One region of the Staphylococcus massiliensis genome, then DNA from elsewhere that is predicted to be linked to it. Evidence: predicted binding sites of a transcription regulator. Region 1 holds the regulator's gene; the other holds the start of a gene.

The links. The regulator Rex, encoded in region 1, represses fermentation and respiration genes when NADH is low (regulators of the CRP and FNR family bind a similar motif). The targets are predictions, from matches to a motif close to TTGTGAAATATTTCACAA.
Positions count from the first base shown of each region.
Region 2: the regulator Rex is predicted to act here: its motif matches at 2,139-2,156, upstream of ACF3N8_RS04440 (formate/nitrite transporter family protein).

Region 1 is NZ_CP171119.1:1,174,185-1,190,856, forward strand. It holds gene ACF3N8_RS05595 (2-isopropylmalate synthase) at 1-502, opposite strand, end outside; gene ilvC (ketol-acid reductoisomerase) at 524-1,528, opposite strand; gene ilvN (acetolactate synthase small subunit) at 1,575-2,045, opposite strand; gene ilvB (biosynthetic-type acetolactate synthase large subunit) at 2,042-3,715, opposite strand; gene ilvD (dihydroxy-acid dehydratase) at 3,795-5,483, opposite strand; gene tsaE (tRNA (adenosine(37)-N6)-threonylcarbamoyltransferase complex ATPase subunit type 1 TsaE) at 5,915-6,376, shown strand; gene tsaB (tRNA (adenosine(37)-N6)-threonylcarbamoyltransferase complex dimerization subunit type 1 TsaB) at 6,357-7,019, shown strand; gene rimI (ribosomal protein S18-alanine N-acetyltransferase) at 7,031-7,459, shown strand; gene tsaD (tRNA (adenosine(37)-N6)-threonylcarbamoyltransferase complex transferase subunit TsaD) at 7,452-8,465, shown strand; gene ACF3N8_RS05640 (VOC family protein) at 8,518-8,943, shown strand; gene ACF3N8_RS05645 (DNA mismatch repair protein MutS) at 9,148-10,731, opposite strand; gene ACF3N8_RS05650 (ABC-F family ATP-binding cassette domain-containing protein) at 11,052-12,989, opposite strand; gene ACF3N8_RS05655 (redox-sensing transcriptional repressor Rex) at 13,118-13,774, shown strand; gene ACF3N8_RS05660 (YeeE/YedE family protein) at 13,906-14,994, shown strand; gene ACF3N8_RS05665 (sulfurtransferase TusA family protein) at 15,009-15,233, shown strand; gene ACF3N8_RS05670 (GH32 C-terminal domain-containing protein) at 15,708-16,672, shown strand, end outside.
Region 2 is NZ_CP171119.1:956,962-973,633, forward strand. It holds gene ACF3N8_RS04420 (HAD family phosphatase) at 1-424, shown strand, start outside; gene ACF3N8_RS04425 (hypothetical protein) at 436-615, shown strand; gene ACF3N8_RS04430 (hypothetical protein) at 673-849, opposite strand; gene ACF3N8_RS04435 (hypothetical protein) at 852-1,202, opposite strand; gene ACF3N8_RS04440 (formate/nitrite transporter family protein) at 1,260-2,090, opposite strand; gene ACF3N8_RS04445 (amino acid permease) at 2,471-3,853, shown strand; gene ACF3N8_RS04450 (MurR/RpiR family transcriptional regulator) at 3,902-4,732, opposite strand; gene ACF3N8_RS04455 (PTS transporter subunit EIIC) at 4,722-6,176, opposite strand; gene murQ (N-acetylmuramic acid 6-phosphate etherase) at 6,169-7,074, opposite strand; gene ACF3N8_RS04465 (MupG family TIM beta-alpha barrel fold protein) at 7,075-8,121, opposite strand; gene ACF3N8_RS04470 (hypothetical protein) at 8,219-8,548, opposite strand; gene ACF3N8_RS04475 (YafY family protein) at 8,619-9,299, opposite strand; gene ACF3N8_RS04480 (inositol monophosphatase family protein) at 9,702-10,496, shown strand; gene ACF3N8_RS04485 (LCP family protein) at 10,634-11,584, shown strand; gene ACF3N8_RS04490 (AbrB/MazE/SpoVT family DNA-binding domain-containing protein) at 11,714-11,989, opposite strand; gene ACF3N8_RS04495 (nitroreductase family protein) at 12,526-13,179, shown strand; gene fdhF (formate dehydrogenase subunit alpha) at 13,536-16,487, shown strand; gene ACF3N8_RS04505 (DUF1641 domain-containing protein) at 16,487-16,672, shown strand, end outside.

The sequences.
Region 1 (16,672 bases):
TGTTAATGACAGTTGCACCGGCATCTACCGCTGTTTGTACACATTGAATTAAAAATGGTAAAGGGGTTCTTGTCGCATCTTCTGGTGAGAATTGAACGACGTCAAAATATTGTTTCGCATAACGCACATTCTCAGTAATAGCGCTTAAGACTTCGTCTTCAGTCATTTTCAGTTTATGTTCTAAGTGAATCGGACTTGTTGCAATAAATACATGAATTCTAGGTAATTGTGCTTCTTTCGTTGCTTCGTATACTGCGTCAATGTCTGACTTTTTACATCGTGCGAGGCCACAAACGGCTGTCTTTGTTAATGCTTTCGAGATAGCTTCCACTGATTTAAAACTACCAGGGCTTGAAGCAGGGAAGCCTGCTTCAATAATGTCAACGCCCCATTTTTCAAGTTGCTTAGCTATTGTTAAGCGTTCATCAAATGAAAAGCTAACGCCTGGTGTTTGTTCACCATCACGAAGTGTAGTATCAAAAATTTGGATATGATGAGACATAGTCCTCAACCCCTTTAAACGTTATTTTTGAATCGATTTCGATTTAACAAATGGCATCATGTCACGAAGATCACGACCTACTGCTTCAATAGGGTGACCGTGTTGTGTTTCACGTAGTGCTTTAAATTCTTTAAATCCATTTTGATTGTCTTTGATGAAGCGGTCACTGAATGAACCGTTTTGGATATCTTCAAGTACTTTCTTCATATTTGCTTTAGTTTCATCTGTGATAACGCGTGGACCTGATACATAATCACCAAATTCTGCTGTGTTAGAGATTGAATAACGCATATTTTCCATGCCGCCTTCATACATGAGGTCAACGATTAACTTCATCTCATGTAATACTTCAAAGTAGGCGATTTCAGGTTGATAACCCGCTTCAGTTAGAGTTTCATATCCTGCTTGGATTAAGCGTGTAACACCACCGCAAAGAACAGCTTGTTCACCAAATAAATCTGTTTCAGTTTCTTCTTTGTATGATGTTTCGATGACGCCTGCACGAGTTGCACCGATACCTTTCGCATAACTTAACGCGATATCTCGTGCTTCATTTGTAGCGTCTTGTTCAACTGCGAATAATGCTGGAACAGCGCTACCTTCTGTAAATGTACGGCGTACTAAGTGACCAGGTCCTTTAGGCGCTACTAAGAATACGTCTACATCTGAAGGTGGTACGATGACTTTGAAATGAACGTTAAATCCGTGTGCAAAGGCTAACGCTTTTCCTTTAGTTAAGTACGGTTGAATTTCCTTTTCATAAACTTGACCTTGAACTTCATCAGGTAGTAACACCATGATAACGTCCGAAGCTTCACTTGCTTCACTAACAGTTAATACTTCAAAGCCATCTTCTTTAGCTTGGTCGAACGATTTACCTGGACGGATACCGATAACAACATCATAGCCATTATCCTTTAAGTTTTGCGCGTGCGCGTGACCTTGAGAGCCATAACCGATAACTGCGATCTTTTTACCTTTCAAAGCGTCCTTTGTTACTGATTCATCATAATAAACTTGTGTCATGTGAATACCTCCATTAATTTGAAAATTTTGAAATTTTAGCTTGTTATTAAATTAAGCCTGCTGAACCTGTTCGAGAAACTTGTTCGATATCAAATGATGTTAGATCATCTAAAAGGTTGTTCATCGTATATGGTGGACCAAACGCTTGTAAATACAAGTGCGTCTGGTCATCTTTCAAGATTGAAACTAGCGCATCATACGGTTTAATCACTTTATAGAATGCCTCTTTGTCTTTAGGTGTGTTTAATTTAACTAATAACAATTCTCTGTTATAAGTATTTGTGTCTGTGATATCTTCAACTTTCAATACATTGATTTGTTTCTCTAACTGTAGAATCAGTGTGCGTACATTTTCATCTTCAATTTCAGCGACAAATGTAATTTCTGTAATTTTTTCTTGTGTAGTTGGTGTAGCTGAGAGGGTGATAATGTTAAATTGACGACGAACAAAGATACTCGTGAGTCGATTTAACGTACCCGCTTCATCTACAACTTGGACTTTGAATGTTCGTCTCATAGCACACCCTCCATTTCGTGATTGGCTTTTCCACTTGGAACCATAGGTAATACAGGTTCGACAGGTGAGATTCTAACTTCAATTAATGCTGGACCCTCATATTGAAAGGCCTCTTCAAGTGAACGTTCCATTGCTTCAGGGTCATCGATTAAGTAACTATGAACACCATAACTTTCTGAGAGTTTCATAAAGTCAGGTTGATCGTTAAATACGGAATGACTAAAGCGCTGATTAAAGAATTTATCTTGCCATTGTTTAACCATGCCAAGCGTACCGTTATTGATGAGCACGATCTTAACGTTAAGGTTAAACTCATTCAGTAATGCCATTTCTTGGTTCGTCATTTGGAACCCACCATCGCCGACAAACGCGACTACTGTGTCATTTGGTCTTGCTAGTTGCGCACCGATTGCTGCAGGTATACCATATCCCATTGTGCCAAGGCCACCACTTGTAAGTAATTGACCGTGTCGATTGAATGGGTAATACTGTGCAACCCACATTTGATGTTGTCCAACGTCAGTTGTGACGATCGCATCGCCATTTGTAATCTTACCGATTGTTTCGATAAGTTTTTGCGGTTTAGAAAAGCCATCATCTGTTTTTTCATATTTAAATGGGTGTTCTGCCTTATTTGTTAAACACGTGTCTAACCATGCTTCATGTTTAAAGGTCAATTGGTTAAACATGAGTAACTCGCTCAGTACCTCTTTAACGTCTGCTACAATACCTAAGTCTGTCTTGATAACTTTACCGATTTCAACTGGATCGATATCTACGTGCACGATTTTAGCGTCTTTAGCGAATTCATCTGGCTTACTTGCTAGGCGATCATCAAAACGACTACCAAAGTTGATGAGTAAATCGCATTCTGTAAGTGACATGTTACTTGCGTAAGAACCATGCATACCGCCCATGCCTAAGAATAAGTCATGTTCGTATGGTAGGGCGCCTAAACCAAGTAATGTTGTAACTACTGGTATTTGATGTCTTGTCGCAAATGTTGTTAGCATGTGATTCGACTTTGAATGATTGACGCCAGCTCCAGCTAAGATAAGTGGTTTTTTAGATGCTTTTAAAAGCTCTCTAAGACGTTGAATATCTTCTTTCTCAGGCGTTGTTTTTACCGTATAACCAGGTAAATCAAGTTCACGTGGTTTAGGATGATTCGTTGATAATATGCCCATGTCTTTCGGGAAGTCGATGACAACAGGACCTTTACGACCTGTATTCGCGATGTGAAACGCCTCATGTATAATTCTCGGGATATCGTTCACATCTTTAACTTGGTAATTATGCTTCGTTATCGGTGTAGTCATAGAGAGTAAATCTGCTTCTTGGAAAGCATCTTTACCGATACCTGGTGTATGCACCTGACCAGTGATAACGATTAATGGTAATGAATCGCTATAAGCATCAGCTATACCGGTGATTGCGTTAGTAGCACCAGGGCCGCTTGTCACAACGACAACGCCCGGTTTACCTGTAACGCGTGCATATCCTTCAGCTGCGTGTGTAGCACCTTGTTCATGTCGTGCAAGGATATGTGTAATATCTTTATCATAAAATTTATCATATAGCGGCAATACCGCACCGCCTGGATAACCAAATATGAAATCAACATCTTCCTTTAAAAAGGATTCTACTAAAAGTTCTGACCCCGTTTTCATAGTTTCAACAGGTCCCTCAACTTCTTCATACGTTACTGTTTCGAGAGGTTCTTCTGTTTTAGACATATCCATTCACTCCTTAAATAAGATTTTCAGGTACTTGCATCACACCGCCTGTATTAGCGCTTGTAACAAGTGCTGTGTAGCGTGCTAAGTAACCAGTTTTAACTTTTGCTTTAAATGGTTTTAATGCTTGTTTACGTGCTTCTAATGTGTCATCTGAAACATCGACATCTAAAGTTCGGTTCGTTAAATCGATTGTGATGTCATCACCATCTTCTACAAGTGCGATAGGGCCGCCAGATGCAGCTTCAGGTGAAATGTGACCAACTGCAATACCTCTTGTGGCACCAGAGAAACGACCATCTGTAATTAATGCGACGTCCTTACCTAAGCCGCGACCAACAATTGATGAAGTAGGGGCAAGCATCTCTGGCATGCCTGGACCACCCTTGGGACCTTCATATCGAATCACGACAACGTGCCCTTCGCGGACAGTATGATTATCGATAGCTTCAACTGCGTCATCATGCGTATCAAAACAAATTGCTTTACCTTTAAAGACTTTGATAGATGGGTCGACTCCGCCAACTTTGATAACCGCGCCATTAGGAGCTAAGTTACCGAATAAGACGGATAAGCCACCTTCAGAGTCATAAGGATTATCTAAGTGGCGGATAACTTTATCATTCGTTATTGCTTTACCTTCATTATTTTCTCTAAGTGTTTGACCAGTTGCTGTGATGCGGTCAGGATGTAATGTGCCTTCTTTCTTCATAAGTTCATTGATGATTGCTGGAACCCCACCAGCTTCATGAACATCGTGCATTGAATACGACGAACTAGGTGCGATTTTAGATAAATAAGGTGTCTTCTTAGCGATTTCATTAATGCGTGCTAAGTCGTAGTCGATACCCGCTTCCTTCGCAATTGCGAGTGTGTGAAGGACTGTATTTGTAGAACCACCCATCGCCATGTCTAATGCAAATGCGTCATCTAACGCTTCTTCCGTAACGATGTCTCGTGGTTTTAAGTCATTTTTGATATTATCTACTAATTTAAAAGCAGCTTCTCGAATCATTTCACGTCTTTGTTCACTTACTGCGAGTGCTGTGCCGTTATATGGTAGTGCTAACCCTAACACTTCCATTAAACAGTTCATGGAATTTGCTGTGAACATCCCTGCACAAGAACCGCAAGTAGGGCAGGCATTTTCTTCCATTTCTAAGAATTCTTCTTTTGACATTGATCCTTCTTTAAAAGCACCAACCGCTTCAAACATAGATGATAATGTTAAAGCTTTACCTTGAGACGATAAACCAGCTTTCATAGGCCCACCTGAACAAAAGATAGCCGGTACATTCGTACGCATGGCTGCTAAAATCATACCAGGCGTGATTTTGTCACAGTTCGGAATGTAGAAGACACCATCGAACCAATGTGCGTTGATAACTGTTTCAGCTGCATCCGCGATAATTTCTCGACTTGGTAACGAATAACGCATGCCAATGTGTCCCATTGCGATGCCGTCATCTACGCCGATTGTATTAAATTCAAAAGGAATGCCACCTGCTTCTCTGATTGCTTCTTTCGCAATATCTGCCAGCTCTCTTAAATGTACATGTCCTGGAACAATGTCTATATATGAATTACATATTGCTATGAAAGGTTTATTCATGTCAGTTGGACTTTTGATTTGTCCTGTTGCGTGTAACAAGCTTCTAGCCGGTGCTTGATGATCTCCTTTTTTGATCTTATCGCTTCTCATTTTGATTCCCCCCGAATATTTGAAAATAAAAAAACGTCCCAATTGATAAAAATTGGGACGTTAGATAAGTCCCATTCAACTAGAAATAGGACTTAAACGAGCAGTAACAAAAATTTGTTTACTGATGTTCGAGTCCTAACATGCATAATAAAATGATAATAATATTTTGTTGTCTTAGTGGTTTCGTATATGCGCTTGTATTAAAAGTCATCTTATTATGCTCCTTCCTAATTAAATGGTTTCAATCAATAGTGAGAATTATCTAAAAATTTGTTGAATTAAATTTACTATATCGACGTATTAAGTGTCAACTCTTTTTTAAAGAATTTTTTGAAAATTTAATTTTGATGACGATGTACCGCATTTCAAAGTAAATCGATGCAAAATTTGTTACAATGTATAGGATAAAAATTATAATAGGAGTTCTTAAAATGAGAATTAAAAATTTAGATGAACTTGAACAATTTGCGCACGTCCTTGCAAGTCGACTTAAAGGACAAGATCTCATTTTATTAAATGGTGACTTAGGTGCAGGTAAAACAACGCTCACGCAACTTATTGGTAAAGCACTAGGCGTTAAACGTGTCATTAATTCTCCAACATTTAATATTATTAAATCTTATCAAGGTGACAAGCTTCAATTACACCACATGGATTGCTATAGACTTGAAGAATCTGAAGAAGATTTAGGCTTTGATGAATATTTTCTAGACGAAGAAGCGGTTACAATTATCGAATGGAGCCAGTTCATTGAGACATTCTTACCGAATGCTTTTCTAGAAATCAATATCAAAGTCATTGATGAAACGACTAGAGACATTACGATTCACGCAAAAGGGCGTCACTATCAAGACATGAAGGAGGGTATCGAACGTGAAGTATCTTTTAATTGATACATCCAATCAACCATTATCGATTGGCTTAATGAACGATGACGACGTGATTGACGATTACACGACAAATATAAAGAAGAATCATTCTGTTCAACTCATGCCAGCTATTGAACATATGATGAACGAACATAATATGACCCCGCAGCAACTTGACGCGATTGTAGTTGCGCAAGGTCCAGGTTCTTATACAGGTTTACGTATTGGTGTTACAACAGCCAAGACATTAGCTTATACGCTTCATATTCCTTTATATGGGGTCTCTTCTTTAAAAGCCCTTGCACACACGCTAACGCATGAAACACGCGTCATTGTACCTGTCTTCAATGCAAGACGTGAACATGTCTACGCAGGTGCATATCAATTTAAAGACGGTCACTTTGAAACGATTATTGAAGATCAGTACATTGCGATTAAAGATCTGAACGACAAACTTCAATCACTTAACGACGACTATATCTTTGTAGGTCATGATACAACTGATTTAGAAGACTTATTAGACGGACCAACCTTGCATCAATTACCACGCGCGATAGCTATGAAGCCTTTAATTCACACACCTGAAGATACCCATACCTTTAAACCGACGTATTTAAAATTATCAGAGGCGGAACAAAATTGGATCAACCAAAACCAAAAGACTTAAATATTCGAAAGATGTCCAAGCTCGATGTCCCGAACGTTTATGACATCGAGCGCGTGAGTTTTAATGATAGCTCTTGGACAATTGATGCCTTTTATCATGAATTAGAAGAAAACAACTTTGCACAGTATTTTGTCTTAGAATATGACGGTGAAATAATAGGTTATCTAGGTTTATGGATTGTAATCGATCAAGCTCAAATTACGACAGTTGCGATTGACACTAAATATCGTGGCTATGGCTTAGGTCAGTTGCTTTTAAAATATGTGATGCAATATGCGAGCTATTCTTGTTCAGTTATGAGTTTAGAAGTGCGTGTCGATAATACGGTCGCACAACATGTCTACCAGAAGTTCGGATTCCAATACGGTGGCAAACGTAAAAATTATTATGGCAATGGAGAGGATGCATATGTTATGTGGGTGAATTTAAACGATGAATAATACAAAGATTTTAGCAATCGAGACCAGTTGTGATGAAACGAGTGTAAGTGTCATTGAGAACGGTACGATGATATTGAGTAATACGGTATTAAGTCAGATTGAAAGTCATAAGCGTTTCGGTGGTGTAGTACCAGAAGTTGCGAGTCGTCATCATGTTGAAGGTATCACGACGACAATTGAAACATCACTTCAAGAAGCAGACGTTACGATGGATGACATTGATGCCGTTGCCGTTACGGAAGGTCCAGGATTAATCGGTGCCTTATTAATTGGTGTTAATGCAGCTAAAGCGCTCGCATTCGCACATCAAAAACCATTAATTCCAGTACATCATATTATGGGACATATTTATGCGAACCATCTCGAAGAACCTTTAACATTCCCACTTATTGCACTAATCGTTTCAGGTGGTCACACAGAATTGATTTATATGGAAGATCACTTAAACTTCAAAGTGATTGGTGAAACACGCGATGATGCAGTGGGAGAAGCATATGACAAGGTAGCACGTACAATTGGCTTACCTTATCCAGGCGGACCGCTTGTTGATAAGCTTGCGCAAGTTGGGGAAGATACGTATGATTTCCCTCGCGTTTGGCTTGAAAAGGATAGCTATGACTTTAGTTTTAGCGGTCTTAAGAGTGCAGTCATTAATAAATTACACAACGAACGTCAGAAGAACAATCCAATTTTTAAAGAAAACGTCGCGGCTAGTTTCCAAAATAGCGTTGTAGAGGTTCTTGTAGGAAAAGCCATCAAAGCATGTGAAGATTTTAATGTTGACCATTTAATCGTTGCAGGTGGAGTCGCTAGTAACCAAGGCTTACGTCAAAAGCTTAAAGAAGAAGCAACTGCTAAACAGATTCAACTTGCTATTCCTAGTATGAAACTATGTACAGATAACGCAGCGATGATCGGCTCTGTGGCACATTTTTTATACTTAGATGGTGTACGTGCAGATATGTCACTTAACGGTAAAAGTGGGCTCGATATCGAATCCTTTTAATTTCCATCAAAAACGTTTACGATATGAGTATCTTAACGAAGGAGATGGAAAAGTGGAAGCAATCACATACTTTACCTTTAAAAATAGTATTGAAGCGCTCGAGTTCTATGAAAAATATTTAGGTGCTACGGATATTAAACGTGTTCCAGGCGACCATGAAATGTTTCAAGAAGCAGACGAAGATAAGCGATTACCAGAAGATTTCACAATGAATGCATCATTTAAGATTTTAGGTAAAACATTCATGTGTAGTGACGTACAAGGTGATGAAGATATCAATAATTCCGGTGTCAACATTGCCTTTCAATTTAAATATGAAGATGAAGCGGATCGACAAGCAGCTGAAGCTTTCTTTAATAAAGCGATAGAAGGTGGTTGTGAAGCGAGTATGCCATTAGGCCGCATACCTTGGTCACCACTTTATGGTATGTTTGAAGACCCGTTTGGCATAACTTGGATGATTAACGCATATCAATAAAATAAAACCAGGCTAGGATAATAAATTCAATTTCCTTAAACAGCATGCTTTCCTGGGGCGTGGCCGGAGCCTGTAGTCTCCGGACTCATGCTACTCCCCTAGGAGTCAGCTGTTTTGGAAATTGCTTTATATAAAGCTAATTAGCTTTATTTCTCGACTTATATCCTAGCCTGTTTTTTTATTTATATTAATTTAGCTCTCACGTCATGTTTTGACATTTTGAATGGCTTTGTTGTAAACCGTTTTAGGAAATCCTGTGATACGTAATAACTCTATCGCATTACGTGTATCTGCAGGTCCTTCTTTAATTGTATAATCAAATAAAATTTCGTCATCTTCGATCTTTTCATTAAAGTGATAATTATCACACATATCATCAAGTAATTGCGTCAATTCAATATCATGTGTCGCAGCCATTAACTTCGTAGTAGGAAGGTTATGAATATGGCGTAATACTGCCTCTGACGCTGCTACGCGTTCTTTAGTATTGGTCCCTTTAAAGATTTCATCAATGAATAAGTAATAAGGATGCTTAGTCTGTATATCAACCAATCGCTTGATTGATTTAATTTCAGCCATGAAATAACTATCGCCACTCATGACATCGTCTGCATTTGCCATTGCTGTCCGAATGATTCCTGGTCGATACGTAAATGCCTCAGCCGTAACCGTTCGTACGGATTGAGCAAGTATCAAGTTAATCGCGATAGACTTCATAAATGTAGATTTACCAGAAGCGTTAGAACCTGTAATTAACGCGTCTTTATCAAATTCGAAGTCATTTGCCACTGGGTAAGATAATAGTGGATGATATAAATCTTCAAACGCTACTTGATTATTCGTAATCGTAGGTTCGATATAATAAGGTAATGTCTCTTGCCAAAGTGAAACGGCATATGCTGTATCGATATCGCCTACAAATTCGATACACTTAAACATTTCGTCCTCGTTATTTAAAAGCTTTTCCTTAAGTAAATTATAAATATGATAATCGATTAAGAATAATTGTTTAAAGAATGCGAATACCTGCCCCATAATCGAACTATCTTGGGCAAGTAGAAAGCGATACTTAAAAAGTTTACTAAACTTAGAGAAATCGATATCATGTTGGTCCTTAAGAACATCAAGCGTAGCTAATTTGTGTGCAGTCTCAATAACACGTCCTGCAAAGAATAAATCACCTAAATCCTTACTGATTACCATTAAATATTTATAGCTCAATGCCAAATTAATAACCATAGACAAGATTGTGACGAAGATAAACATCGGTGACACGAACCATAACGCGATACTAAGTAGCGGTAATAAGCATAGAAAGATAAAGCTTTTATGATATGTATTGATCACGCGCGTTTGCTTGTAAGTCGGGTAGGTACGTTTACCAATCTTTGAAAGTAGTGATGAAACGTTTAATCTAAATGTAGAATCCTCTTTAAAAGCCCTTAAAACCTTATTATCCTTCACTTGAAACATGTTTCGTAAGGTTGCGTATAGATGCATTTCACCAATAGAACTGAAACAATAGTTCATTTGTCTAAAGATTTGATCCATATTCACATCAGACCACGTCTTATCATCAATGAGTAAATGAGCGTTGTAATGAGGTGAACGAAGTCTAAAGTAATCATCGTACGAGGCATTCTTACGCTCAAAATCTTCATAAGGTTCCTGTCTATCCCACAAAGTTCTGAGTTTTTGCTTGAGCCTGATACGTTCGTTAACGATCGTAACTATGATAACAATGATAAACACAACGATGAGCAATCCGAAAAAGCTAAAAGCAGTCATAGAAACACCTTTCTTCAAAAGTTAAGTATATTGTATCAAATTTTTATAACATTTTTAACTGTTTCAATTTGTACGGTGTCAATAGGGAACATGCGTACTTATCAACAATTTGTGAACAACTTGGGGATAACTTAGGCATAATGGTGTGTATAAGCATTTGAAAAATGTGTATGAAATTTGTGGGTAGTTACAATTTACCTGTGGATAACTGGAATAACTCTGTGGATAGTTGGTAAATAAGGTCTTTTAGTGTGAATAAAGGTTGAATGTGTGGTGAATAAAAAATGTGGTAAGTGAAAAATTCTACTTACCACACAATTCTAACTTTGATACTCTGATAACTTTTCTTGTAATATTTCCCAGTTTTCCATAATCTGTTCTAATTCTTGTTCGGTTTGTTCTTTTTCATCAGCAAATGCTGCTGCTTTTTCAGGATCGTTAAATACCTCGGGGTCGGTTAATTGTTCATCAATAGATTCGATATGAGCTTCAAGTGACGAAATTTCTTGTTCAATAGAGGCTATTTCTCGCTCTAATTTACGAATCTGCTTCTTAGCTTCCTTATGATCTTGATACGACACATCACTTGTATCAACTTTAGAATCAGCGCCGTCTGACGCTTCTTCTATCGCATTCAGTGCACGTTCTTCTTCTGATTTATCAAGATAATATTGGTAGTTACCGATGTACATACGATGGTGGCCTTTCTGCATTGAAAAGACCTTCGTCGCAATCTCGTTAATAAAATAACGGTCGTGAGAAACAAAGATGATCGTGCCTTCGAAGTTTTTAAGTGCTTGTTCTAACATCTCTTTGGAATCGATATCTAAATGGTTAGTAGGCTCATCTAGAATAAGCACGTTATTACGTTCAAGCATTAATAAAGCAAGTTGTAGTCGCGCTTTCTCACCACCAGATAAATCGTTAATGACCTTTTTCACATCATCTTGTACAAATAGAAAGCGTCCGAGTATAGCTCGAACTTCCTTTTCAGGGAGATGCATGTATTGATCCCAAATGTAATCGAGGATTATTTTAGATGATTTAAACTCGGCTTGTTTTTGGTCATAATAGCCAATTTTTAGATTAGCACCGTATTGAACATGACCATTTAAAGCAGGTAAATCATTAGATAGCGTCTTAATTAATGTGGATTTACCAATACCATTAGGACCTATAATCGCGATGTGGTCACCTTTAGTCACATCAAAATGAATGCCTTCTGTGATGACATCGTTGTAGCCAATAGATAAGTCTTTAACATGCATCACATCGTTTCCAGTATTACGGTCGAAATCAAATTGGATATTAGCTTGTTTCGCATCCAACATTGGTTTATCAATACGTTCAATCTTCTCAAGTGTTTTACGACGACTTTTCGCCATACCACTCGTCGATGCTCTAGCGATGTTTTTATCAACAAAGGTTTCTAAGCGTTTAATTTCGTCTTGTTGACGTTCAAATTCACGCATACGTTTTTGATAATATTGATCACGTTGTTTGATAAACTGACCATAGTTCCCGATGTAATGTTTAACTTCACCTAAAGCCACATCGTATACTTGTTTAACAATTTTATCTAGGAAGAATCTATCATGGCTGATGATGATAATGGCGCCTTTAAAGAATTTTAAGTAATCTTCAAGCCACTCAGTCGTTTCCATGTCTAAATGGTTGGTCGGTTCGTCAAGTAACAGTAGGTCAGGCTCTTTCAATAACATTTGAGCAAGAGATAAGCGCGTTTTTTGTCCACCACTAAAGTCATTAATAGGGCGATCGAAATCAGCTTCTTTAAAATTAAGTCCATGAAGCACGGTCTTAATTTTACTTTCATATTGATAACCTTCAAGTTGTTCAAACTGATTAGATAATGTTTCGTATCGCGCGATGTGCTCTCGATAAGTTTCCGTATCATATTCATCAGCATGCACACTTAACCAATTCGTTTCTTGCTGCATCTTTGCTTCCATTTCCTTTAAATGGTTGAAAGGTTCAGACATTTCTTCGAAGACGGTCTTATTAGAATTTAACATCATTTGTTGTGTTAAGTAACCTAGTTTGAGATTCTTAACTTTAGAGATATGGCCGGCATCGTAATTTTCAACGCCTGCTATAATCTTCATAAGTGTTGACTTTCCTGCGCCATTACGACCAACAATACCAATACGTTCGCCAGTTTTAACTTCAAAGTTTACATCTTGAAAAATATCTTCTCCATCAAATGATTTTGTTATATTGTTTAATTGTAATAAAATCATTATTCCGCACCTCGCAATATGATTATTTTACATGATAAAGATATAAGTTGAAATAGTAACTGTTTATTTTGAGTGAACTATCAGTTATAATTAGGTATATTCTGTGAAAGACATCACATAAACTACTAATGGAGGGATTTTATACGGTGGAACATGATTCAGTAAAAATTCCACGTGCGACTTTAAAGCGACTTTCTTTGTATTATCGTTTTGTGAACACGCTAAAATCTAAAGGTGTAGAGCGTGTAAATTCGAAAATTATAAGTGAAGGTTTAAATATAGATTCCGCAACAATTCGTCGTGATTTTTCATATTTTGGTGAACTTGGTAAAAAGGGATACGGATACAACATAGATAGCTTACTTGAGTTTTTTAAATCTGAACTGAGTGAAAGCGACGAAATTAAAATAGGTTTAATTGGTGTGGGTAACTTAGGACGTGCGTTACTTACATATAACTTTTCAATTCATGATGAAATGACGATTACAGAAGCTTTCGATATAGATGAAGCGGTTGTTGGTAGTGATATCGGTAATGTGAATGTTAAGCATTTAGATGACTTACCAAAGGTTATTAAAGAAGAAGGTATTGAAGTGGTTATTATTACTACACCTGAAAAGGCTGCCCAAGAGGTAGCGGATTATGCGTCTAAAGCAGGTGTAAGAGGTATCTTAAACTTCACGCCAAGACGTATTACAACTTCAACAAAGGTACAAGTACATCAAATTGATTTAGGTATCGAATTACAATCCTTACTATTCTTTATGAAGAATTATGGTAAATAAAGCGCGATTTTAAGACACGAGGTAAGTGGTGAAAACCATTTATGTCGTGTCTTAAATTTAGGGTTGAAGTTTCTTCAAGTCTCTATTATTATTAAACTTATCATATAAGTCGGATATAAAGGAGATAAGTTATGACTTGGATCATTATAAGTGGGTTGATCGTTGGTATCTTACTAGGATTCGTCATGCAGCGAACGCGCTTTTGCTTAACTGGCGGCTTTCGAGATATGTACGTTCAACGAAATAATAAGATGTTTTATGCACTACTGATTGCGATTACGATACAAAGTATCGGATTACTTATTCTCACTCGCACAGGCTTACTTACGATTCATAATGAAACATTTCCAATTATAGGAACGATTATTGGATCGTTTATTTTTGGAGTAGGTATTATCCTAGCAGGCGGTTGTGCTACAGGTACTTGGTACCGAGCTGGCGAAGGTCTCATAGGGAGCTTTGTCGCACTTGTCTTTTACGCATTAAGTGCAGCAGCCACGAAACATGGTGTTTTAAAGCCTTTAATGGATAAGATTAATACGCATACCGTAGCGAACGCAGATATGGCTTCGTCTACAGGTGTGCCAATGTGGGTATTTGTGCTACTCTTAACGCTAATCACATTATTCTTTGTCGTTAAGACGTTACGTAAACCGAAACCTAAGATACCGATGCCTAAACTGAAGCAAAAGTATACTGGTTTCAGACATATTCTCTTTGAAAAGCGCTTCCACCCATTTGTTGCGGCAATAGGAGTTGGCTTAATCGCGTTTATCGCGTGGCCGATGAGTACGTCTACTGGTCGTGAGGGTGGACTTGGTATTACGACACCATCATCAAATATCGTTACATTCCTTGTGTCAGGTGATATGAGCGCGCTTGATTGGGGTGTCTCCTTAGTATTAGGTATCTTTATTGGTTCATACATCGCAGCTAAAGGTTCACGTGAATTTAAATGGCGTTTACCCGATAAAAAGACCATCCGTAATAGTGTGATTGGCGGTGTATGTATGGGCTTTGGTGCAGCAGTTGCAGGCGGTTGCTCGATTGGTAACGGTTTAGTTGCAACAGCTGCTATGTCTTGGCAAGGTTGGATTGGACTTGCTTCAATGATTGTAGGATCATGGTTTATGAGTTACTTCATGTTTGTAAGACCTATGAAGAAAGTACAGCACCAATCATCTACAGCGACTTCAAGTCGTGGTACACAAACGGCTTAATAGGAGGATTTGTTATGTTATATGAATTAGGAACAGTAGGAATGGTATGTCCGTTTCCATTAATTGAAGCTCAGAAAAAAATGAATGAGCTCGAAAATGGTGACGAACTTAAAATAGATTTCGATTGTACACAGGCAACAGAAGCTTTACCTAACTTCGCAGCTGAGAACGGCTATCCCGTTACGAACTACGAGCAATTAGGAGATGCTTCTTGGACGATTACAATTCAAAAAGCTTAATAGCTAAATGGGGGTCTGGGACATAATTTACAATTCCCTTAAACAGCATGCTTTCCTGGGGCATGGCCGGAGCCTGTAGTCTTCTAAAGTCCAACTCGTATTTTCAATACGATAGTTGGACTTACAAAGAAGCTCAGGCTTCTTTGTTCATAATAAAGAGCCCCAGCTTGCATAGCTTGTTAATTTGCTACGCAAATTTCTTTGCCGGGGCCCCGCCCTCTGAGTCAGCTGTTTTGAGAATTGTATGAAATAAAGCTTAAATGCTTTATTTCACGACTTATGTTTCAGACCCTTCTAATTTTAGAAATTGTGTTGACGCTAATTTTAATCACGATATATTAATGCTTTTTGATTTAATATACGTGAAATAATGATTACATTCCTGTTGATGTGATAAAATAAGGATAAACGTACTATTTCAATCGGAATGAGAAATAGGTTTGACTGGACTTTTAAAGAGGGGATGTTTTGACAATGCGCACATGGACAGAAAAAGAACAATTTCAACATTACGAAGATTTAACACCTGAAGAAGTAGAAGCATTAAAAGAGAAAGTGAATACCTCTATTTATAGACAAACCTACCATATTCAACCACCTACAGGCGTTATGCAGCAGATGTCTGGCTTAATATTCTATAACCATACTTATTTCATTCAAACGGTTAATTTCCCTAATGGCACAGATCATCAGTTACCATATTGGTACCATTTCAAAGGTGATCAACTTACGCATCTTAAACCGCATCATACATATATGACACCTGAAATCATCGACCAAGATCGTCGCTTAGGAGACGGTTCATCATTTATTTATGATAATGATTTATATATGATGTTCACAACTGTATCTAATGATGACGAACCAATTTATAAACAACACGTTGCTAAGCTTACGAATGATGGCTCGATTTTAAAGCAACAAGAAGTTGTGATTACGCATGATCAAGGCGATTTCAATATGGTTAGAGATCCGAATGTCGTGATGCATGAAGGTCGTATGTATGCATTTCTTGGTGGTCAGAATCAAGAGGGCAAAGGTACAATTATTGTTTACAAGGCAGTACATCCGTTTCAATGGACGTATGTTGGTGAAGTTCAAACGTCGTTCGTTGATGAGAGTATAAGACGTGTCGCACCAGATTATTTTAGACTGAATCATCTCGACTTCATTATTTATGGCTTCGAGGAAAAGCACCAAGCGTCTACGCGCTACTTAACGGGTTATGCGAAGGGTATGCTTGAATTTAACGATATGACATTTACCCATAGTGACTTTAAAACGTTAGATGATGGCTTTGATTTTTACGCACCGAAAACATTCTTAAATGAACATAAAGCGCGCGTTTTATTTGCGAATATGTCTATGCCTGACGTCACATATCCTTCAGATAAAGACCAATGGCGTAATTGCTTAACAGTCCCTAGAGTGTTAACGAT
Region 2 (16,672 bases), 220 kb from region 1:
AGAACAACTTGGTACAAGCCACCAATTACCCGTTCGTGAAGCGGTTGAAGGATTTATCGACTATTTACAAAAGCGTAACGTTCCTATGGCGATCGCAACGAGTAGTTATCGATCTGATATCACACCCATTTTGGAAAGGCTCGAAATAAAAGATTTATTCAATGTCATTATAGGCCGTGAAGATGTAGAAGCAGTGAAACCAGAGCCCGATTTATATTTAAAGGCTGTGCAAGCATTAAATTATAGTCCAAGTCATTGCTTAGCCATTGAAGATTCACTTAATGGCGCTAAAGCAGCGACTATGGCTGGTTTAGATTGTATTGTGAACACAAATGAGATGTCTCAGCAAGATGACTTTTCAAGCGTGGCATTAGTGGGTAAGGAAGTATCAACTGAAGAAATGATTCAGATCTTCGAAAAGTGAGGCGTTAACGCATGTCCATAAAAGCGATTCTATTCTTTATAGTAGGCCCGGTGATTATAGCCATTTGGAATCTAGGTATCGGGCCTAAACGACATAAGCACATACCTATGAAGGTTCATTTATTGTCGTTTCTGCTAGGACTCGCATTATATTTAATGATTGCGTATGTTGTATATAAGTTCCTGTTATAAGAGATTACATAAAAAACGCGTATTACTGTGGGATAGACAGTAGTACGCGTTTCATCTTTAATTAAATATTATGAAGACGAGGACTAAGAGTATCAGTAATAAACCATCTACAAGTGCAATCATCTTGAAGCGGTTGCTATTAGGTTCTTTAGAAAATTTCTTAATCATGATCATATTCGGTATTAAATTTAGAATCAATAAGATAATAATAATGATAATAATTGCATTTGTCATGGTTATTTATTCACGTTCCTTTTATCGAGAAGGACCCAAACGACCCCAGCGATAATGCCAAGTATAACGCCAGCTACAAGACCGACTTTAATACTTTGTAAGATTAAACCGCCTAGAATAAGTCCGATTAGGATTGCTATCGGTATAGTAATACCGAATTTAATCTTCGTTCTTTCGTCTCTAAGTGACCAAAATACGATAAAGTTTAATACCATGAATGTAAGCGTTGCAAGTAAAGATAAGCCAATTAGCCTTGGCATATTGTGATTGGAATCAGCAAAATAATTTAAAACGAAGAAGAGTATGCCAAATAAAATACCCACTCGTATTGATCTCATAAGAATGTGCTTCATTAATTTGAACTCCTTCAATAGAATCTGATTGAAGTATATCACATTTGTTAATGTGGCTTAATTGAGACGTTCCTTATCAAATTGATGATGGTCATTAAGATACGCGTAGAAAAGCCCAATAATTAATCCGCCACCAATATAATTGCCTATGCCAGCCGCAATGATATTCTTAACAAGGTGAAGCGGTGATAGTGCTAGTGGATCGAACAAGAGTCCGGCGATAAATAAACATGAATCATACACGACATGCTCATATCCCATAAATGCGAATATCGCGACGCCAAACATCATCACAAACATTTTGGCGAAGATGTCATGTATTTGCATGGCGATGACTAAGGAAATATTGATGAAGAAGTTTGCGAATATTGCTTTAATTAATATAGACATGAAAGAACTGTCGACACTTTTATGATCGATGATGTGTACGAGTTCGGCTTTCATATCTGGCGTTACAACATCTGTACCTAGCATTAAGGTGAATAATAATATAGCACCTACCACGTTACCTACAAAGCATAGTAAGAAGATTTTAGCGACGCGAGTTGGTTTAATCAGTCGATAGTACAATCCAACTGTGAAATACATAAAGTTACTCGTTAATAATTCTGAGTTTGTAAATAATATCATAACTAAAGCGAAACTAAAGGCAATTGCCGCGATGATGTTAACCACACCAAGGGGTATGTCTGATATAAGCGACATCTTAATCGCGAGCACAAATACGGTTATGATGCTAATAATAAAGCCTGCCATAATAGCTCTTAGTATATAGCGTTTAAAGTAAACACCTTGAAGAATGTCCTTCGTCTTTATCGTGTCTACGATTTGATTCACCCAATCCTTACCGTAAAAGATTTTATCCCATCTTACATTTTTCTCATTCATAACTTTCTTTCCTCCATACGAAACATCATACGAATAAATTATATAGTATTGTGAATTAATTCACAATAAGAAGTTATTACAATATTGTGTCGCATATATGTCAAAATTATATATTAGAGAAATGATTTAAATTAGTGAAAGCGTATACATTTCTGTTAAAACAAATGCAATCATTTAAAGGGTTGAAGCGTTAATAGGTATGAGTTATAAGTATATAGATATTTTGAAATTATCTCCTAAATGTCAACGTATAAAAGGGATTGATTATTTAAGGTAGTAACTAAATTATAAAAATTTTTAAAATCTTTCTACAATTAAAGATAAATTGTAGTATAATACGTTTATCCGTTAATTAGATGTATTAGGAGATGGGATGAAACATGAATGATAACGAATTAAAAAGGGGACTAAGTGCACGTCAGATGCAGATGATTGCACTTGGTGGAACAATTGGGGTAGGTCTATTCATGGGTGCTTCAAGCACAATTAAATGGACTGGGCCTTCAGTAATTTTTGCTTACTTAATTGCAGGTATATTCTTATTTTTAATTATGCGTGCGATGGGTGAGATGATTTATTTAAATCCAACAACTGGTTCATTTGCGAGTTTTGCGAGTGATTATATTCATCCAGTTGCGGGCTATGTGACTGCGTGGAGTAACATATTCCAATGGATTGTCGTCGGTATGAGTGAAGTAATCGCAGTTGGACAATATTTAAAGTTCTGGTGGCCAGAGTTACCTTCTTGGATACCTGGTATCATCGTAATTATAATATTATTTGCTGCTAACGCAGTTTCTGTAAAAGCATTTGGTGAATTCGAATTTTGGTTTGCTATGATTAAAATCGTTACGATTGTCTTAATGATTATTGCAGGCTTTGGTATTATTTTCTTCGGTTTAGGCGTTGGCCAACCACTTGGATTAACGAACCTTTATGCACATGGCGGATTCTTCCCGAACGGATGGGTTGGTTTCTTCTTTGCATTATCAATTGTAATCGGTTCGTATCAAGGTGTTGAATTAATCGGTATTACAGCTGGTGAAACAAAAGATCCTCAAAAGAACATTAAAGCAGCTGTTAATGGTGTTATCTGGAGAATTTTAATCTTCTATATTGGGGCTATTTTTGTAATCGTAACTGTTTATCCTTGGGATGAGCTAGGTAACTTAGGAAGCCCATTCGTAGCAACATTTGCCAAAGTTGGTGTAACAATCGCTGCTGCTTTAATTAACTTTGTTGTAATCACTGCAGCTATGTCAGGTTGTAACTCAGGTATCTTTAGTTCAAGTCGTATGATCTTTACATTAGCGCAATATGGACAAATGCCTAAGATTTTCCTAAAAGTTATGAAAAATGGCGTGCCGCTATTCGCTGTATTAGCTGTTTCACTAGGTATCTTTGTTGGTGTAATTTTAAATATTGTATTACCTTTAATAATTCCTGAGTCAAAAAATATTTTCGTTTATGTATATAGTGCTTCTATTTTACCAGGTATGATTCCATGGTTTATGATTTTATTCAGTCATATTCGCTTCAGAAAGAGATATCCTGAAAAAGTGGATGGTCATCCATTTAAAATGCCAGGAGCACCAGTAACAAACTATTTAACTATTGGTTTCTTGTTACTTGTCTTAGTTGGCATGATTATTAACGTAGATACACGAATTCCATTACTTATCGGTGTATTATTCTTAGGATTTATGGCTATTTACTATTTCTTAAGAGGCTACCATAAACAAAGCAAAAAAGATCAAATCTAATATCATAAAAACGTGAGATTGAATGCTTTCAGTCTCACGTTTTTTTATTTATTTCTTATAGGAATCTACTGTTGACTTTGATAGAGTTAATTGGTTTAAAGCTTTATTATAATTTTTAGCAATGTATCTATAATATATAATATCGATTGTATATAGTTGAGAAACTAGAGACGTTGTTGCAGCCATTCTTAATTCTCTTTCATCATTACGACCATGTATGAGTTGAATATCTGTAAGTTCGGCTATTGGGTTAGATCGATGATTAGTTATTCCTACAGTTTTAACGCCGTGTTCTCGTGCCAAGTTGATGAGCTTTATATGTTCACCATTCTCACCAGAATTAGACAATGATATAAAACAATCCTTATCTTCTAAGCTTGATAAGATACTTGCTATCAAATGCGTATCCTCAATGCATTGAATATGAATACCTAAGCGACTAAATTTTTGATACATGTCCATAGCTACGACATGAGAGGCACCTATGCCATAAACTATGATTCTATTAGCTTCTTCTATTAGGTCGCATAGTTGTTCAATAGATTCATTGTTTAAGCTAGAACTTGCTTCATTGGTAGCGAAGTTAATACGCGAAATGGTTTTATTCTTAATACCAGCAATTGATTCATTCTGCCTTAGCTCGGGGTTTAAGCTATGGTTGTCTATAGAGATGTATTTAGAAAGTTCTATTTTGAAACTTTGAAATCCACTTAAATTTAGTTTGCGACATAGACGTACAATTGTTGCTGTACTTACATTGGTGCTTTCAGCAAGCATTTGTATACTCATTGTAATTACCTTATTAGGATTGTTGAGAATGAAAGTTGCTAAAGTCTTTTCACTTTTAGATAAATATGGCATTTCAGAATCAAGTTTCATTAATATACTCATTTTTAACATCACCAACATTGTTAGGCTTTACCATTTCTTTAGTAGTACCGAATAAGTACGTTGCTACAAAGCCACCTAAATAAGCAGCAAGTAAACCTATTATATAACCAAGGTATTTTGCATCAGCAATTAAGGGAATTAAAGATACACCACTTGGTCCAATTGCATAAGCGCCTATATGACCAATACCTCCGATTACAGCTCCTCCTATGCCACCACCTATACAAGCGGTGATAAATGGTCGTCCAAGGGGAAGTGTAACACCATATATTAATGGCTCCCCTATACCTAAAAAGCCAACCGGGAGTGCTCCCTTGATCATATTTCTAATTTCTTTATTTTTACGACACTTAACCCATAATGCTAATGCAGCACCTACTTGACCAGCGCCTGCCATGGCAGCTATTGGAAGTAAAAATGTTTGACCTGAATGATTAATCATTTCTATGTGAATAGGCGTGAACATGTGATGTAATCCAAACATAACCAATGGTAGGAAAAAAGCACCTATAATAAATCCGCTAAACATACCACCAGTATCAATAATCGTGTTGATAACGCCCACAAGACCATTTGAAATAAAACCAGCTATAGGCATAATTAGAAATACTGTTAAAAGTCCTATGAATAGTAAAGATAGGGTAGGTGTAACAATGATATCGATTGCGTTAGGTATAACCTTGTGCAGTCGCTTTTCGATAAGGCTAAGCAACCAAACTGCTAAAAGAACACCTATAATACCACCTTGGCCGGGTAATAATGAATCTCCAGTAAAAATGTTTGTCAGCGTCTTATCTTCAGTGAGACCTGTTAATAAAGTTGTTCCTCCAATAACGCCGCCTAATCCTGGTGTAGCCCCAAATTGCTTAGCAGCGTTTATTCCTACAAAAATTGCAAGATAAGCCAGCATACCATTCTTGATTAAATCAAAAATTAATATTAACTGTGTTATAAACGCTCCGCCAATAACTTCAGCAGTAACTAAGTTTGTTAATAAAGCGCTTATACCACCTATGAGACCAGCACCAACGAATGCTGGAATGAGAGGGATGAAAATATTAGCGATAACTTTAAAGAATCGTTGAAGCGGCTTTTGTTTATGCTTTTGAAAATTAGATTTGTTTTTTTGAGCTTCATCTTCTACACGTTGCTTATTATTAGAAGGTATATCCTCTCCTAAATCAACACCACTCATCTTACTAATAACATTAGCAACTTTGTTACTTGTGCCAGGTCCAACAACCACTTGTAGACGGTCGTCTTCAACTACGCCCATGACCCCGTCTATCGCTTTTAATTGATCATAATCAACTTTATTATTGTCTTTTATTTTTAGACGTACGCGTGTCATGCAGTGAATGACGTTTTGTACGTTATCCAAGGATCCAACAGCATGTAGAATATCTTTAGCAAGTTTTTCTTCTTTATTCATTTTTAATCACACTCTCTTGAATAATTGATTGTATTTTACCTTGATGAAGGTTAAGTAACTCGATTGCTTTTTCTCTTGAAACAGTCATTAATGACATGACTATTGCTACTTTCACTTGTCTTCCTGATTCTTCAAAAAGTGATTTGCTTTCATGTTCAGATAGATTACAAACTTCTTTAATCATTTGAATAGAGCGATTAACAAGTTTTTGATTAGTAGGTTTTAAATCTACCATTAAATTGCCGTAAACTTTACCAACGCCAACCATTGTTATTGTAGAAATCATATTTAGGATGAGTTTTTGACTAGTGCCAGCTTTTAAACGCGTCGATCCTGTTAGCACCTCTGGACCTACGTCTACTTCGACAGGATAATCACTGAGGCTGCTTATTGGAGTATTTAAATTACATGATATTGATCCTGTTTTAGTACCTAATGAGGATGCGTACTTTAAACCACCGACTACATATGGTGTGCTACCGCTTGCGGCTATACCTATGACGATATCTTTAGAAGACAAATGAATTTGCTTTAAATCTTCTATAGCCTTTGATTCATTATCTTCAGCGCCTTCAACAGCTTCAGTCATTGCGCGTTCACCTCCTGCTATTAAACCAATGACATCACCTTTCTTTGTATTAAACGTTGGTATACATTCTGCAGCATCAAGTACACCTAATCGACCGCTAGTTCCTGCACCAACATATATAATACGTCCTCCTTCATTGAAAATTTTTATAGTTTCTTCAATTAAGGGTGTTAGTTTTGGAATGATTTCCTCAATTGCTCTTGGTACCTTTTGATCTTCCTGGTTCATTAGTTTTAAAGCAGTTTCAATATCCATTCGGTCTAAATTCGTAGAAGCTTGATTACGTGATTCAGTTATTTTTGAGGTCATTTATTCTTCTCCTTTCACAAACTCAAACGTATGATTACCTTTTATATACTTGAGTTCTTTAATGTAAGTAGAATCGATTTGAGCAACGACGTTTACAGAATCCGTTTTAGGTAGGTTAACTTTTGTGATTTGAACTTCGCCTTCATAGCGACCATAGAGTTTATTATCAATAGTGATAGTCCCTTCAGGACGGTCTAAATTTTCTTCTATTGGTATTGTTCTTTGACACTCTGTTCTAGAATGCATGGAACGAATTACTTGTTCAGCAACATCTGGCCTATTGGTATGTCGTTTGAATAACTCTGTTTGATATGAGTCATTAAACCACTTGAGCGGTAACTCAAAGTGCTGATTCATGATTGCTTTATACAGGCGACTAGCTTCAAATAAGCTAATATAGTGATCACCTACGATGATATGATTAACGCCACTATCTAAAAGTTGATATGATGCATCTATGACTGTGGTACCACGAGCTGATTCTAAAGTTGGTAAACCTTTATGAATAGGTCCGCGAAATGAAGTACCAGGTATAAAACCATATATAGTAGCTTCATTATCAAATGATCTTATTAGTTGATTTTGTTTTAGCACATGTGATTGACTTAAACCTGTTTCGGGACGTGGATAATAATTATGGCAGTATATCATTTGTGATTTTGGTATTTTTGCTTCATGAAATTGCTTTAAATCCTCTTGAGAAATCGTACTAGCATTTAGACATACTTTTACATTATTTGAAACACATTCTTTAACGAGTTCTAAAGACACACTATGGTCAATTCGAATGATTAATTGAAGTGAAGGATATTTAGACATTAAGTTAAACAGTTGGTCATTAATTACTTCAGGATTAGCATCTACAATAATGTTAAGGGATTCTGAACTAAGCTTGTTTAGTCTATGTTCCAACATATCAAGAGGGTCCTTTTGTTCTTCTTCAGGTATTTGAATTGACGTAAAAATCGTCTTATAGCCCATATCAAGTAAGGATTTCTCATAATCGTAATTTGGTTCATGGCTAAAATAGATTGAGAAACCAAGCATAATAAAACCTCCTCATGTAATCGTTTACATGAAGTATACCTAATATGAAATAATTTTACAATTTAGTTTTATTTAAAGTTCTAAATATGTAACAATTTTACATTTGTAAAATGTTCAACATATGCAGTATAACTTTAATATATTCGTCGTTAACGAGGTGTTGGTTGCCTTCAGAGATAAATTGTAAGTTAGCATGATGGAGGTTAGATAAAGCTTGTTTGTATATAGAGGCGATATGGTGGGGTGGTATGGCTATAGCTTCTTCAAGATTATGATAGTGCATCGCTACAAGTTGGTTGAGCTCAGCGGCTATTTCTAATGACTTTGCGCGGTCTTTAAAGCAATAAAGGTCGAAAGATTGAGCAAGCTGATATATCGTTATGAATTGAGCATGGATATCTTGAGTTGTTAAGTGATGAGGTTTCATAGTCATCAACCTTTCTTAGAGGTGATTATCATTGCGGATATAAAAGGAGGTTTGAAATGAAGTCTCTATATTATTCGTAGAAGGTTTGGTAATTGTCTAATGTGATGTCGCTCGTTTGTATTGATTTGTGGAATGAATAAGAAATATCTTGAATGTCATTAATAAGGATAGGCATCGTGTGACCAGTACCGATTACATAGCAAATAACATGCCATGAGCCATTTTCACAGACCATCCCTATAAAGATGACGTTTTCAGAGCGTGGCTTTTCAGAAGTGGTGAATTCTACAGACATGACATTGCGTTCGCTACTATAAATCAGGATATCATTGAAAATTGAAGGTAGTGGTTGGATGTGTTGGTCGTTGAAGCGGATATAATGATCCAATTTCTTAAGCACGCGGCGCAAGTGTGTTTGAGGCAAGTTGAGACACTTCTTTAAGATGCTTTGGATTTCATACTGATAAGGCAAATTTGTATACGTGAGGCTCTCATTTAAAAGCAAAAACAACGTCGTGATCTCTCGTTCAGTCATACTTAATACATATTTGTCCGTATCATTTGTAATTTGATAACCACCATGTTTACCTTGGTGAGCAAGGATTTGAACGCCTTTGTCTTCAAGGTCTTGAATGTCACGAAGAATGGTACGCTTAGAAACGCCGAGTTTCTCAGCAAGCGTATTGGCTGAAATGTGATGATTATCCTTAATACATTCTAATAAACGATTTTGACGTTCTGCTTTAGTCATGACATTCACCCTCCAAATACGTGTCATTACTGGTATTATACCATATAAAGGGAAGATTATAAATTTTGTTTATTTTCTAAAAAAAGTTAAGAAAACGCTTACATTATGAAATGAATTGTGTTATAGTATTTATAGTGACTAGGGGAAGGCATTATTAAACTTCAAACAAAGGGGTAGCTATAATAGTGTTATAGCATGATTGAGTTTATACTTGTGCTAAATTCTAGTTTTAACATCTTCAATATTTATTACTTACTTTCCTTTCTAGCCGACTAGTAGTATCTAGTCGGTTTTTTTAATTGTGTAAATACATTTACTAAACGTGAAACTAATGATAATTTTATAGATGATTTAAAAATATTTTGACGTGAATAATATAAAATAAATTGTGGAGTGATTATTATGGTAACTCATGAAGCTTTACTTGAAATTGATGAGATGGTTAGAGCGTGGTTAAGAGATTTAGATACGCAAATTCCGAGTTTAATGAATCAAATGGATACGGACACTAAAAACAACCGTTTTGATCTTGTGACGAATGTTGATAAGACATTACAAAGTTCATTCCAATCATTTTTAGAACAATCATTCGATCATCATAAACTAATTGGTGAGGAAAAGGATAATTCTGAAATAGATGGTAAAGAAGGCCATGTATGGATTATGGATCCTATCGATGGTACTGCTAACCTTGTTAAGCAAAACGATGACTTCTGCGTTATTTTAGGCTACTTTATCGATGGTAAGCCAATGCTTTCTTATATTTACGATTATCCAAGATATAAAATCTATAAAGCCATTCGTGATTCAGGTGCATATGTAAATAATAAGCGCATTACGCCTCCAGAACCACTACCGTTGAAAGACGCAGTTATTTCGTTTAATGCAGAAGTTATGCCTGAAGAGACAACAAGACGATTGTTCGATGCAAGCTTCGGATTTCGCTTTATTGGATCTTGTGGTCTAGACTCTGTACGTGTTATAAATGGTCAATTCGGTGCACATGTAAATACTAACCCATCTGCGTGGGATATTGCTGCTCAACATCTTTTCGCTGAGTTATTAGGTCTTAAAATGACGACGCTTGATAATGAAGAGATTGATTATACTAAAGGTGGCGCGTTCATCATTAGTAACCCTGGTTGTCACGAAGACATGTTAGCATTGTTAAATCAATCTCCTGGTTACAGAAGATAAGTTTTATTTAATTTAAACATTTCTCTAAAAGTTGTATCATGTAATAGGTCTAAAGAATTATATTAAATTGAATGAGTTCAATATATAATATATATCAAGCGACAATTTAACGAAGCGTTAGTTGAGGAGTGAATAATTTGAGACGTTCTTATGAGAAAAAACGACATCCACTTAAGAAACTATTGTTGATAATAGGTGGAATTGTAGGGCTTTTATTTGCGGCATTACTCATTTTTATATGCATAAAAGCGATGTCTTTAAGTGGTGCGATTCACCACCCGCTTGATCGAGATAAATCAAGTTTAAGAGATAACAAAGTAGATATTAATAAGAGTCAGCCTATTTCAATTGCTTTATTTGGTGTAGATTCAAATACGACTCGAGATGCGCAAGGGGCAGGGGAGAGAAGTGATTCAATTATGATTCTTTCGATTAATCCTCAAACTAAAACGACAGAAATGATTAGTATTCCAAGAGATACGCAAGCTGAAATTGTAGGTAATAATACGACTGAGAAGATTAATCATGCTTATGCCTATGGTGGCCCTAAGATGGCTATTGAGTCTGTAGAGAAATTGATGAATGTTCCAATTGACCATTACGCATCGGTTGATATGGATGGTCTTAAAGAAACGATAGATGCTTTAGATGGCGTGGATGTTGTTAGTAATGCGACGTTTAATGTAAAAGGCACGCAATTTAACCAAGGAGAAAAAGTTCATTTAAATGGTGAAGAAGCTATGAACTTTATTAGAAGTCGTAAGGAAGATGGTTCAGGCGGCGATTTCGGCCGTCAACAACGTCAACAAATTGTACTCCAAGGTTTAGCTTCAAAACTTACAGATGTTAAGTCTATCACACGTCTCAATACGATCATTGAGCAACTTGAGAAAAATGTAGAAACTGACTTAACTCTAGGCCAGCTTAATACAATTATTAAAAATTACAAACATGCAGATGAAACTGTAAATAAACATCAACTTGAAGGCTCAGGAAGTGTTCAAGACGATGGCGTTTATTATTTCGTACCTGATGAGAATCAAAAATCAGAACTGACACGCGCTTATCGAGAAAACTTGAATATTTAATACCTAAAAACCCTTTAGATTTTAGCGACAAAATCTAAAGGGTTTTATATTTATTGGTTGTGACTGCTTTTAAACATAACAATCTAATGGCGTTATTTGCTTCGAGACTAGTTAAATGATTTCTGCTTATTATTTTAATATATCTTCAAGCTCAGTTAATAATTGTTCTGCCCCTTTTTGGCTTAAAGTGATTTTTCCGTTCGCAATCTTATAAGTGTTATCACTTGTTTCTCCAGTAATCATGCACGCATTATCATCAGAATATTTTCTTAACATGACTGTATCGTCTTGGATGAATATTTCAATAGGGTCTTTAACCTTTATGTCTAATACAGAACGTATTTCCTTTGGAATGACAATACGGCCTAAGGGGTCTACTTTGCGAACAATACCTGCTGTTTTCATTCGAACTCACTCCATAATATTGATTTGTGTATGTTTAAAGTCGCTATCTATCTTTAATCAATAAACAACTATTTGCTTATTATAGTATATTTTATTACAGAAATAAAATTACTCTTTATACATTTAGTTAATAATTAATTGTATACAATCTAAAATGTAAATTACTGTTAAAAACACAACCCCTCAAACCCCTATATTACGGGGTTTTTAGTATTTGGAAATTATTGTAAATCGTGAAAAACATTTTATATTCGCAATATTCTATATTTTCCGACAATTAGGGTCAATGTAAATAAATGGTAATCGTACACGCTCTTATACTTAAAAAATAATACTCAAATGTGAATGAAATTTTTTGTTATATATTTTATGAATAAACATACATTTAGTTGCCTGTATATTGTATTTTTATTCATTTAAATACAGTTTTATATGTACCTGTGCTCATAGCTCATGATATCATAAACATATCATTCGAATGGTCATTTACCATTTGGTATATTTAAAGAGATAAAATTCTTGATAGGAGGCGTATTATGGCTGATATTGAAAACCTTAAGTCTATTATAGATTCACGTCACACTGTTAAATCGTTCGACCCAAACGTGAAAATTCCTCATGATACGTTAAATGAGATATTAAGCTTAGCAACTAAAGCACCATCATCGTTCAACTTACAACCATGGCGTTTTATCATCGTTGAAGACGATGCTGTTAAAGCTAAAATTAAACCTTATGTAACCGTTAATACACATCAACTCGAAACGTCTTCACAATTCATTATTGTAGTTGGGGATCGCGAGCATATCCCTTATAAGGATGCGATTTATGATTCAATGGTTGCAGCTGGCTACATGGCGCAAGAAGACGCTGATGTGAAGAAAGAAAAGATTGAGAAATACTACAGTACTTGGACAGACAGTGAAATTGAACAACAAGCACTTAACGATGCTAACCTTGCCGCAATGCAATTAATGTTAGCGGTTAAAGCCTTTGGATACGATTCAAATCCAATTGGCGGCTTTCAACACAATGAAATCTTAGAAGCCCTTGGTATTGATAACAAGCGTTATAAACCAGCTTTATGTATCGCCATTGGTAAAGGTAACAAAGCGCCAACAGGCACAACGCGTTTACCTTTAGATCAAGTTGTATCTTTTAACGGCGAGAATAAAGACGGGCATATTTAAGTTATATTCGCTATAAGGCATGCTTTAACTCAGCTTGCTTTATAGCTTTTTTTTTATGAAAAGGACTTTAGATTCAAAGGGCTTTTCAAGAGGACCTGAACAATAAACTAAATTGTTAACAATAAGTGTTGTTTTAAAATTAAAATATAGAATATTTCAATAAATAAAAAACGAAATTTATACATAAAAATCGCATTACATCAACTATCCAAATGGTATTGATATTCATTTTCAATTAATAAAATATTTATGGAAATGGTACACAATTGGTTAACTTTTAACGAAAAAGAGTATAAAATGAAGGTAACACTTTAAAATTTAAGGGCAGCGAAGAGGAATTATATAGGGGGGATACTATGCAAGAGCATATTGTTGTAACGATAGATGGTAAGGAATATCTTGCGGATCAAGGCACGAACTTGCTTGAGTTTATTAAAGCTCAAAACACGTTTGTTCCTTCGATTTGTTATAACGAATCATTAGGTCCAATTGAAACGTGTGATACATGTACGGTTATGATTGATGGGGAAATCAAGCGTGCGTGTGGTACTACAATTAATGGTCCTATGGATGTTAAGACGACAGGCGATTTAGTTAAAGCGAGTCAAAAGGAAGCGCTAGACCGCATCCTAGAAAAGCACCAACTATACTGTACGGTGTGTGACTATAACAATGGTAGCTGTGAAATCCACAACACAATGGACGAATTTGGACTTGAGCATCAAACATACGAATGGAAGACTAAAGGTTATGAAGTAGACCACGGTCCATTCTATAGATACGACCCTGACCAATGTATTCTATGTGGACGTTGTGTAGAAGTATGTCAAGACGTTCAAGTTAACGAAACACTGATGATTGATTGGGAACGTGAGCGTCCACGTGTTATTTGGGACAACGATGTATCAATTAATGAGTCATCATGTGTTGCTTGTGGTCAATGTGTAACTGTATGTCCATGTAACGCCTTACTTGAGAATAATATGGAAGGTAATGCAGGTTATATGACAGACCTTGAGCCAGGTTCACTTGCTTCAATGATTGATTTAACTAAGAAAGCTGAAACAGGCTACGGTCCATTATTCGCAGTTTCAGATTCAGAAGCTAAGATGCGCGATCAACGTATTAAGAAGACGAAGACAGTATGTACATATTGTGGGGTTGGTTGTTCATTTAATGTTTGGACAAAAGACCGTGAAATTCTTAAAGTTGAACCTCAACACGAATCACCAGCAAACAAAATTTCTTCATGTGTTAAAGGTAAATTCGGTTGGGATTATGTGAACGCTGAAGAGCGCTTAACAAAACCACTTGTACGTCGTAACGATCAATTTGAAGAAGTTGAATGGGAAGAAGCAATCAAAGTAATTGCGGATAAATTTACTGAAATTAAAGAACGTAAAGGTGCAGATGGTTTAGCATTTATTTCATCTTCAAAAGCCACAAACGAAGAATCTTACTTAATGCAAAAACTTGCACGTCAAGTTATCGGTACAAATAACATTGATAACTGTTCACGTTATTGCCAAGCACCTGCAACGAAAGGGCTTTTCAGAACGGTAGGTCACGGCGGTGACTCAGGTTCTATCGAGGATATTGGTAAAGCGGATATGGTTATTACAATTGGTACGAATACTGCAGAAGCACATCCTGTTATTGCATCAAGAATTAAACGTTCTCATAAATTATTCGGCCAAAAATTATATGTATTTGATATTCGTCGTCATGAAATGGCAGAACGTGCTGATGCATTCTATTCACCAAAACCAGGTACAGACCTTGTGTGGTTATCAGCGATTACGAAATATCTGATTGATAATGATCTTCATAAGAAAGACTTCATCGATGAATGGGTAAACGACTTTGATGCGTATTACGAATCTTTAGCTCCATTTACAATGGAATTTGCTGAAGAAACAACAGGTATTAATAAAGAGCGATTAATTGCTTTAGCGCACGAAATCGCACAAACTGATAAAGTTGCGATTTGTTGGGCTATGGGTGTTACGCAACAAGACGTTGGTAGTGACACAAGTACAGCAATTTCTAATCTGCTATTAGCAACTGGTAACTATATGCGTGAAGGTACAGGTGCTTACCCATTACGTGGTCATAACAACGTTCAAGGCTGTAGTGACTATGGTAGTATGCCTGATAAGTTCCCAGCGTACGAAGGTGTTGAAGATGATGCCGTTCGTGCACGCTATGAAAAAGCATGGGGCGTAACGCTTCCAAGTAAAGCTGGACGCGATAACCATCAAATGATGGATGGTATCCACGACGGTACAATTGAATCACTATTTATCTTAGGTGAAGATACAGGTATTGTTGACTCAAATATCAACTACGTTCAAGAAGCACTTAGAATGCTTGACTTCTTAGTTGTTCAAGATGAGTTCTTAACGTTTACAGCTGAATTCGCGGACGTTGTATTACCTGCAAGTCCTGCCTTAGAAAAAGAAGGTACATTTACGAATACGGAACGTCGTGTTCAACGTTTATATCAAGCACTTGAACCTTTAGGCGATTCAAAACCTGACTGGCAAATTACACAAATGATTGCTAAAGCAATGGGCTTTGACTGGAATTATAGTCACCCAAGTGAAATCATGGATGAAGCTTCTAGCTTAGCACCAATGTTCAGCGGTATTAATTATGAACGTCTTGAAAACTACAAAAGTTTACAATGGCCTGTTGCTGAAGATGGAACTGACTCACCAGTTTTATACTTAGATGGCTTTAACTTTGAAGATAAGAAAGCGAAATTCTATCCATTAGATTTCGATAATTTCTATAAAACGAATGAAGAGTACGATATTCATGTTAACAATGGTCGTGTGTTAGAACACTTCCACGAAGGTAATATGACATACAAAGTACCAGGCCTTAAATACAAGATGCCTGAAGCATTCGTTGAAATTTCACCTGAACTTGCGAAAGAACGCGATATTCATGAAGGTGCTAAAATCCGAATGACATCCGATTCAGGTCAAACAACAGGTATTGTCCACATTTCAAAACGTGTTCAAGGTAAGCAAATTTACATTCCATTAAACAGTAACAGTATGGAAAATGATAACGTTGGTGCGATTAATATTCTTACTAACGGCGATACAGATCCTGATACACATACACCATCATACAAACGTACAAGTTGTAAGATTGAAGTGTTACGTAAGAAAGGTAAATCACCTATCAATCCAACGAACTTTAGATTGAAAGAACGTATACCGCAACTTGGTGTCCAAGTTCAGAAAAAATGGGAACGTGATGATTATGTATTCCCAGGAAATCAGGTGAGAAAATAATGGCAGAACGTATCTCTAAAATTAAACGCATTGAAAAGTCCGAAGCTGAAATCAAAGAAGCACACGTGGATGAAGTAACGACAGCTATTTCTGAGAATAAAGACAGTATCATTAAAGCAATCAAATTAGTTAAAGCACTTGATGACGCGAAGATCTTAGATGGTTTAACAGGTGCAGTTAACGAA